Regions from separate parts of the Alkalihalobacillus sp. MEB130 genome, predicted to be linked through region 2. Evidence: predicted binding sites of a transcription regulator. Region 2 holds the regulator's gene; each other region holds the start of a gene.
What was found. The regulator Rex, encoded in region 2, represses fermentation and respiration genes when NADH is low (regulators of the CRP and FNR family bind a similar motif). The targets are predictions, from matches to a motif close to TTGTGAAATATTTCACAA.
Positions count from the first base shown of each region.

Region 1: a site for Rex is predicted at 1,865-1,882, ahead of N0O92_RS11555 (cytochrome ubiquinol oxidase subunit I). Genes of this name have one in related genera too.
Region 3: a site for Rex is predicted at 1,594-1,611, ahead of N0O92_RS14320 (hemerythrin domain-containing protein). Genes of this name have one in related genera too.

Region 1 is NZ_JAOANA010000010.1:32,680-35,868, reverse strand. It holds gene N0O92_RS11560 (cytochrome d ubiquinol oxidase subunit II) at 1-468, opposite strand, end outside; gene N0O92_RS11555 (cytochrome ubiquinol oxidase subunit I) at 465-1,805, opposite strand; gene truA (tRNA pseudouridine(38-40) synthase TruA) at 2,304-3,038, opposite strand; gene N0O92_RS11545 (glycerol-3-phosphate acyltransferase) at 3,101-3,189, opposite strand, start outside.
Region 2 is NZ_JAOANA010000024.1:12,550-15,738, forward strand. It holds gene N0O92_RS19520 (ABC-F family ATP-binding cassette domain-containing protein) at 1-1,103, opposite strand, end outside; gene N0O92_RS19525 (redox-sensing transcriptional repressor Rex) at 1,727-2,362, shown strand; gene N0O92_RS19530 (twin-arginine translocase TatA/TatE family subunit) at 2,452-2,634, shown strand; gene tatC (twin-arginine translocase subunit TatC) at 2,652-3,189, shown strand, end outside.
Region 3 is NZ_JAOANA010000013.1:101,658-104,846, reverse strand. It holds gene N0O92_RS14330 (Crp/Fnr family transcriptional regulator) at 1-17, shown strand, start outside; gene hmpA (NO-inducible flavohemoprotein) at 107-1,339, opposite strand; gene N0O92_RS14320 (hemerythrin domain-containing protein) at 1,663-2,196, shown strand; ZMP/ZTP riboswitch at 2,324-2,402, shown strand; gene N0O92_RS14315 (phosphoglycerate dehydrogenase) at 2,549-3,189, shown strand, end outside.

The DNA.
Region 1 (3,189 bases), on a different contig from region 2:
CACGTAATCTAGTTCAATTCGTCCTGACACCGTCTCACGAATAAATCCACCTTGTGAGACAATTAAAGCTGTTGAAAGGGAGGCGGGAATTAGAACTCCCGTTACCCCATACATTAACGTATAGCCCACATGTCCTTTCGTCCCGTACGTCCCAAAGGCATAATAACTACCACGAAGAGCAAGCAAAATAATCGAAATACTAATAGGAATCAATAGCACTGTTCCAAAATAGTAAGCCGTTTGTGGAAAAAATCCTATCATCCCAACAAAGAAGAATACTAGAAATACATTCGTAATCTCCCAAACTGGCGATAAATAACGTTGAATTACTGTATTTACTATATGATGCTTTTTCGTCACGATCGTAGAAGCATTAAAGAACCCCGCCCCAAAGTCAATCGATGCAACAATCACATACCCAAACAAAAACAACCACAATACCGAAATCCCTACTACCTCAATGGTCATTTCGCAACCCTCCTTTGTTCCTCGGAAAGTTTCTCTAGTTCACGCTCAACCGGATTCTTTTTAAACATCCGTATTAACACAACCGCTGTACCAATCATCAAGATGATATATAAAATCGCAAACGCAATAAACATGACCCACACATATGGCGAATCGGTCGCCCCTTCTGCAGTTGTCATAAATCCGCGCATAATCCAAGGTTGACGTCCTACTTCTGTAAACCACCATCCAGCCTCAATCGCAATCATTGCTAATGGACCGGAAGCAACAAGTAGAATTCGGAATACGCGACTCTTAATCACTTTCCAACCGCGCCAAAGTGCAATCCAATAAAACAAGGAAAAGACCGTTAACCAAATTCCGATCGTAACCATAATGTCAAAGAAGTAATGAATGACTAAAGGTGGATGATATTCTTCCGGAATGTCATTTAATCCAATCACCTCTCCAAATGGATTACTATGAACAAGCATGCTTAGCGCATAAGGAATGCGAATCGCATATTTCACTTCATTTGTTTCGGTTAACACCCCATATAAAACAAGAGGTGCCTCACCTTCTGTTTCAAAGTGCCATTCTGCTGCTGCTAGCTTTTCAGGCTGATACTCAGCTAAAAACTTACCCGATAAGTCACCAACAAGAGCTGTTGCAATAGAGAAAATCAAAGCAATTTTCATCGTTAACGCCAATGCCTTACGGTGATACTCATGGCGATTGCCTTTTAATAAGTGATATGCAGCAATTGACGCAAGCACAAACGCTGTTGTCATATAGGCAGACGTTAATACATGCGCTACCTTAGTTGGCATCGCTGGATTAAACATCGCTAGTAGCGGCTGAATATTCGTCAACTGACCATCGACAAGTGTAAAGCCTTGCGGTGTATTCATAAAGGCATTCACCGACGTTATAAACAAAGCTGACATCGCCGATCCTAATACAACGGGCGCAAGTAAATAAAAGTGATGCTTCGGATTTTTGAACCGATCCCATGTATATAAATAGATACCAAGGAAAATCGCTTCAAAGAAAAACGCAAATGTTTCCATAAATAATGGAAGTGCCACAAGTTGTCCAGCAAACTCCATAAAACGCGGCCATAAAAGCGCCAACTGCAAGGCGATTGCTGTTCCTGTTACAACCCCAACCGCGACGGTAATAACATAGCCTCGTGCCCAACGCTTAGCTAGTAATAAATAATGCTCATCTTGATTTCGTAAACCTAACCAGTGAGCAATGGTTATTAAAATCGGAACACCAACACCAAGTGTCGCAAAAATGACATGCACTGATAATGTTAGCATCGTTAAATATCGACTAAATTCAACCGAGTCCATCTTTCTCCTCCTCTTCAAGCTCCTAATGTGAAGATAGTGTCATTTTACAATCAATATGTATGTGAAATACATCACAATTGAAACGATTTCGTTACAGAAGAGTGATAAATTGGTGACAATTATCGTTTAAACAAAAAAGTCACCTAAGATCTGGTACTTTAATGGGTTCTTTGTGAGTGCAAAACAAAAAGGCATGGAGAACGGAGCTCCATACCCTTTTTTAGTGAACGATTGTGCGGACCTAGAGGACCCTATTTCCCCCAAAAAGCTTGTTCTATGTGATAAAGGGACTCAGCGTACCTTATCTGTTAAAATCCATGTAATGTAGACCGATAATGCAATGAATAAGGGCTTCTGAGTCCGGAATGCCCGAAAAAAAGAAACTTTAGACACAAATAAGGGCTCTGGAGTCCGAGACCACTGAAAAAGGTACGGCTTCCACCTTAATGTGACCTTGAAGCAATGATCGTGTTTGTCGTTTTGCCCGCAAAACACTCTCTAAAAATCGATCTTCTCCAAATACAATCCATGAGCATCAGCAAATCCTGCCAAGCTCCTATCGTGCGATTCTAACATGTTTTTTACTTCTTCTGGATTCCGTTCACCTAGTCCAACATCAATCAACGTTCCAACCATTTTTCTTACCATATTATATAGAAAACCATTTCCTTTGATACGTATGTTAATAAACCCTGCCTCTTCCTCAATCTGAATGGAGTAAATATGACGGACCATCGATTTTTTCTTTGACTTTGCATTTGAAAAAGCAGTAAAGTCATGTTCCCCTTCAAAGTAACGAGATGCCTCTTTGATCTTTTCTAAATCTAGCTTTTTCTCAACATGTAAACTATGCTTTCGCATAAATGGATTAGTATAGCTTTCGTTCCATATTTTATACAAATATGTTTTATCCTTAGCGTTATACCTAGCATGAAAACGGTCGTTAACTAGTTTAACATCTGTCACACTAATGTCGTGCGGCAAATAACGATTTAAATATTGTTGAACCTCAAATTCTTGTAGCTTTTCAGCGAGCTTTACATTCGCTATTTGTGCAAGGGCATGAACTCCCGCATCGGTTCTACCAGAACCAATAATCTCAATATTCTTTCCTACCATTTCAGAGAGAACATTTTCGATTTTTCCTTGTATCGTATTTTCCGTATTGCCAAGACGCTGCCAACCTTTATAACGTCCACCATCATATTGGATGGTTAACTTGTAATTATTCATATTTTTCTCCTTTTGAATCGTAACATTCCTACCTAGTATCTCCCTTATTTCTTAGCCTCTATTCACGCTTTGCTTTCCCGAGCCCACCTAATGTTTTCATTATGTTTCAAGAGCATAAACAACACAATGAAAAAGGCTGCAACGACTGCCA
Region 2 (3,189 bases):
CCAGCTCCATTTGGACCAATAAGGGCCACGCTTTCCTCACGGTCAATTTCGAGATTCAAGTCCTGAAAAATCACATCTTCTCCATAAGCGACATGAAGGTCAGAAGCACGGATCACCTCTTTTCCACTTTGACGCTCAATTGTAAAAGCGAAAGAAGCGGATTTCTCAGATCCAGCAGGACGATCGAGTAAGGTCATTCGGTCTAATTGTTTTCTTCTACTTTGCGCCCTCTTCGTTGTCGATGCTCTTGCAATATTTCGTTGGATAAAGTCTTCTAGTTTTGCTACTTCGTCTTGCTGCTTCTCATATTGCTTTAACTCTAATTCGTATCGCTTTGCTTTTTCATCAAGATAAGCACTATAGTTACCTGTAAATTTCGTTGATTTTGTTCGAGAGATTTCAACAACTGTCGTGACGATTTTATCTAAGAAGTAACGGTCGTGCGAAACAATTAAGATAGCACCCTTATAACCAACCAAGTATTGCTCAAGCCACGTAAGGGTCGCGATATCTAAGTGGTTGGTTGGCTCATCGAGAATAAGAAGATCAGGCTTTGTTAACAATAATTTTGCTAATGCTAATCTTGTTTTTTGCCCTCCGCTTAAGGTTGAAATCTTTGTTCCATAATCAAAATCACCAAAATTCATTCCAGCTAATACACCACGAATATCAGCTTCATATTGATAGCCGCCTTGATCTTTAAAGGTAATTTGAAGCTGATCATATTCTTTTAAAAGTTTGGAATAACGATTTTCGTCTTCAAGCAAACGTTGATCGGACATTTGTAATTCTAAATCGCGAATTTGTTTTTCCATTTTTTGAAGAGGAGCAAATACCGTTAGCATCTCTTCCCATATCGACAGTTCCGATTCCAGCCCTGTGTTTTGAGCGAGATAGCCAAGCTCTGTGCCTTTTGGCATCATCACTTGTCCACTATCATATGAAAGTTGACCAGCGATAATTTTAAGCAACGTTGATTTGCCAGCTCCATTACGACCAACAAGAGCCACGCGTTCTCCGGTTTGAATATCTAACTTGATATTTGTTAAGATTGGATCGATACCAAAGGATTTCGATATATTTATACATTGTAAAATAATCATAGATTTCATTCCTAACTCATAAGATCATTTCTTTTAAGAGATACCATAAAAAAGAAAACCGCTTTTTTACATATAAAAAGTGCTAACAAACTGGCAATGGCTCCACGCGCCGTACGCCTTTTGAGAAGATCGCTCAAAAAGCTAAACCCATAACGGCGTTCTGCTCATTGCTTAAGAGGTATCCTAAAAAGGAAAACCGCTTTTTACTTGAAAAGAGCGAACAAACTGGCAATGGCTCCGCGCGCCGTACGCTTTTTAAGAAGATCGCTTAAAAAGCTAAACCCATAACGGCGTTCTGCTCATTGCTTAAGAGGTATCCTAAAAAGGAAAACCGCTTTTTACTTAAAAAGTGCGAACAAAGTGGCAATGGCTCCACACGCCGTACGCTTTTTGAGAAGATCACTCAAAAAGCTAAACCCACAACGGCGGCTCCGCTCATTGCTTAAGAGGTACTACAAAAAAAGAAAACCGCTTTTTTGTAGTACCTCTTAAGTGTATCGTAGAATAGATCTTTCAACAACTTCATGAACAGAGGGGTAAAACGATTACAAACTCTGTGAAATGGTGTACAATAACCATAGTCTTGAATTGCCAACTTGACGATGGTAGGAGGGAGGCAATGGATGAAAGTAGATCAAACGAAGATTCCGCAGGCAACAGCAAAAAGGTTGCCGCTTTATTATCGATTTTTGGAGAATTTGTCTGCTTCGGGAAAGCAACGTGTATCGTCAACAGAATTGAGTGAAGCAGTGAAAGTAGATTCTGCTACGATCAGACGTGATTTTTCTTATTTTGGAGCACTTGGGAAAAAAGGGTATGGGTATAATGTAAATTACTTGCTGTCTTTTTTCCGGAAAACACTTGATCAGGATGAGCAGACGAAAGTTGCTCTAGTTGGAGTCGGTAATTTAGGAACTGCTTTTTTACATTACAATTTTTCGAAAAATAATAACACAAGAATTGTAAAAGCTTTTGATGTTGCTGAAGAAAAAATTGGGGAAGAGGTAGGCGGGGTGACCGTTTATCATTTAGATGATTTTGAAAAAATCATTGACCCAGACGTAACAGTTGCCATTCTAACCGTTCCACAAGTGGCTGCACAAAAGATAGCAGATCAGTTGGTAGCTAACGGTATTAAAGGAATTTTAAATTTTACGCCGGCTCGACTTGATGTTCCTGAACATGTTCGTGTGCATCATATTGATTTATCAGTTGAGTTACAGGCGCTTGTTTATTTTCTGAAACATTATCCAGGATAAGTTTGAAATGATTGGTAACTGTAATGGAAGTCATTGCGAACTATATAATCACACTCTATAATTAGAAATAGGACAAGGAGGTGCTACCTATGGGTGGATTAGGAGCAGGCAGCATTGCGCTTATTGCGATTGTTGCTTTACTAATTTTTGGTCCAAAGAAGTTACCAGAGTTAGGAAAAGCTGCTGGGAATACATTACGTGAATTTAAAAACGCGACAAAAGGCTTAGCAGATGAAGATGATAACAAGAAAAAAGAAAACGATAAAGCCTAAGTAGGAAGGGTTTATAAATGGAACAAAGAGACATGTCGGTAATGGACCACATTGTAGAACTAAGACGAAGAATTATTATCACGTTAATCTTCTTCATTGTGGCACTCATTGCCGGCTTCTTTTTAGCTACACCACTAATCACATACTTACAAAGTACACCGACAGCTCAAGATTTGCCGATGAATGCATTTAAGATGACAGATCCCATTCGGGTGTTCATGACATTTGCTTTTGCTAGTGCACTTATTCTTACATTTCCCGTTATTCTCTATCAGTTATGGGCGTTTGTAAGTCCGGGCCTGCATGAAAAGGAGCAAAAAGCCACATTAGCTTATATTCCATTTGCTTTTATCTTGTTTCTAGTAGGTATTTCTTTTTCCTATTTCATTCTATTTCCTTTTATTATTCAATTTATGGGGAACTTATCAGAACGTTTAGGAATAACAGAGCAGTATGGCATAAATGAGTACTTTTCTTTTCTATTTCAAATTACGATCCCTTTTGGTTTATTGTTTCAACTGCCAGTTGTGGTCATGTTTTTCACTAGATTAGGAA
Region 3 (3,189 bases), on a different contig from region 2:
AAGCTGAAACCTTATAAACATGTCTTTCTCACCCCCTGTGTATAGTTGCAGTTAACTCAAATAAAAGGCGCTATCCCAATGGGACAGCACCTTTTATCTGAAATACCTACTCTTCCAAACTCCCTTTTGGTCCAAAATATTCAAAATGAATCCGTTCTGCAGGTACGTTCCATTCTTGCAATGCTTTGTTCATAGCTTTCATAAAAGGCAGGGGTCCACAGAAGTAAAAATCAGCTTCGTTGTTTTGTAATATTGACTGAAGCCATGGAAGATCAATAAAACCTTCTTTATGGTATATCTTCGTTTGTTTGTCATTCTCAGTCGGCGATTCGTACGAGACGAAGTAACGAATGTGCTCTGATTGATTCGCTAGATTTGTCACTTCATCGTTGAATGCATGATAGTGGCTGTTAATGGCAGCATGAATATAGGCAATCTTTCTTTTGGGTTGTTTGCTAGCTGATGTTTTAAGCATACTTAATAAAGGAGTTTGGCCAACACCTCCGCTGATTAAAACAAGGGGACGATCACTTTTTGTATCAAGAACAAAGTCGCCAGCAGGTGCAGAGACTTCAATAATATCGCCTTCAGAAACTTGATTGTGTAAGAAGGTAGAAACAAGGCCAGCTGGTGTATTACCTTTCTGATCCTCTCGCTTTACACTGATGCGATAGTAAGGTTTTCCTGATGTATCTGATAAACTGTATTGTCTTAAATGAGTATATGTCTCTCCATTAATAATGGCTTTTATTGTGATATATTGTCCAGGTTGGTAGACAGAAATTTGATTACCGTCTTTTGGGCTTAAATAAAAAGAAGTAATAACATCACTCTCAACTTCTTTTCTAGAGACAAGAAATTCACGGAAATCATCCCATCCTCCAGTTTGGGAAGCTGCCTCCATATACATTTCTTTTTCAACGGAAATAAACACCTCCGCAATTATGCCATAAGCTTCTCCCCATGCGTTAAGGATCTCATCCGTTGCTGCATCACCCAATACATCTTTAATTGCCAACAATAAATATTCACCTACAATAGGATAGTGTTCGGCTTGGATTCCAAGACTACGGTGCTTATGCGCGATTTGTTTAACGACTGGTAATATGGCTTCTAAGTTATCAATGTGCTGTGCAGCAGCATAAACCGTGTTCGCGAGTGCTTGTTGCTGCTTGCCCTGTTTCTGATTTACATGGTTAAAAATATGTAGTAATTCTGGATGGTTAGTAAATAACAGGTGATAAAAACGCGTAGTAATAGAAGTTCCATGTTCTGCTAGAACTGGTACAGTTGACTTAATAATTTCAATAGTATTAGAATCCAATGTCTTTGTTGACATGTAAGACTCCTCCATTTCCGAAAGATGTATTTTAAATACATATTTAATTATGGTAGCGTTTGCGTTTAAAAGCAATATTTAAAATACACCTTTCTAAAATTAGACAAAACTCACAGTGATTTAAAATTTTACGACTTCTGATTATAAAACTTAGGGAAGGCACAGATAAGATTTATAATGACAAATTGTAAAAGGCGAGAAAAAGTTTTTTTACTTAGGTCTAACAAAGACAAGTGAGCAAAAACACATTCATTATGTGAGTTCAATCACATATGGTAAGGCTGGTTGTTTGCTACTATTTTAAAAAAAGGAGGTAGTTTAGTATGGATCATTTTTGTAATATAGCAGGGGCTAGGTCACTTATATTATGTTCGCCTCTTCAGAGTTTAAAAGAGGAGCATCAACCATTACGAGAACAAATGGAGAAGTTGTATAGATTGTCTCATTCGATAGAAGAAGAAAAGGGGATTGGACAGATAAAAGAGCGTATATTGTACTTGCGTCAAGGAGTTGTTAAGTTTGTGAGCCAATTAGACCCCCATTCTGAAAAGGAAGAGGGAGTGTTATTTCCAATGGTTGCGCGATATATTGGAAAAGATACTGGTCCTATACTAGTTATGGAATATGAACATGACCAAGCAAAAGCACATTTGCGTCAATTTTTAGAAGAAACAACGAATCTTCAAGAAAGCCTCACTAGAGATGAGTTAGTCACAATCACGAAACGTTACAATGATGCTTTTAAGATTCTGCAAGGCCACTTTTTAAAAGAAGAGGAAATTCTTTTTCCATTAGCTCAACGTTTGCTGTCAGATGAAGAGAAATTGAGCCTAGAGGAGAGGATAGGTAGATTATAACGGTTACCCTAGTGAAAAGATTGACATAACTTGTATTGTTATTAGTTTCTCTCCTTTAAATTTTTTAGCTAGATGATATTTTAGGTTGAAGCTTTTGTCTGAATTTGTTATGATGAAATCAAATCAAAAGGCTATGTGTAACTGGCGAAACACGGATTACCGTGAGGGAGCACATAGTGTCGTAGCCGTTCGCCTGGGCAGAGGTAAGGGAGTTATTTCCCTTGCCTCTTTCTGTTTATAGGAGGCGATATTCGATATTACTTTGACGTAAATCGAGAATTTTCTTGAAATTTAGCTAATAGTACATGTACAATTTGATCATCATATAAAAAGAGAAAGAGGAGAGAACAATATGAGCACAACTACGTTAAAAAAAGTAAAAACAATCAAAACATTAAATAATATTGCACAAAGCGGGTTAAATGTATTTAAGGATCAGTATACAATCGATAATGAAAGCGACAATCCGGATGCGATTCTTGTTCGTAGTTTTAACATGCATTCACTTGAATTTGGCAATGATTTAAAAGCAATCGCGCGGGCAGGTGCAGGTGTGAATAATATCCCTGTTGATAAATGTACTGAACAAGGGATAGTTGTTTTCAATACGCCAGGTGCTAATGCGAATGCTGTAAAAGAGCTTGTATTAACAACATTAATGGCATCATCTCGAAATCTGTTTGCTGGTGTAGAATGGGCTAAGTCATTAAAAGGTGAAGGCGACCAAGTTCCTAAACTTGTTGAAGCAGGAAAAAAACAGTTTGTTGGAAAAGAAATTAAAGGTAAGACACTAGGAGTGATCGGACTAGGGGCGATCGGTGCTCTTGTAGCTAACGATGCACTTGATTTAGATATGGATGTTATTGGGTTTGACCCATTCATTTCTGTTAACACTGCTTGGAACTTATCTCGAAACGTTCAACGTGCGATGTCTATAGAGGAGTTGTTTGCAAACTCTGATTTTATTACAGTTCATGTACCTTTAACGGAAGA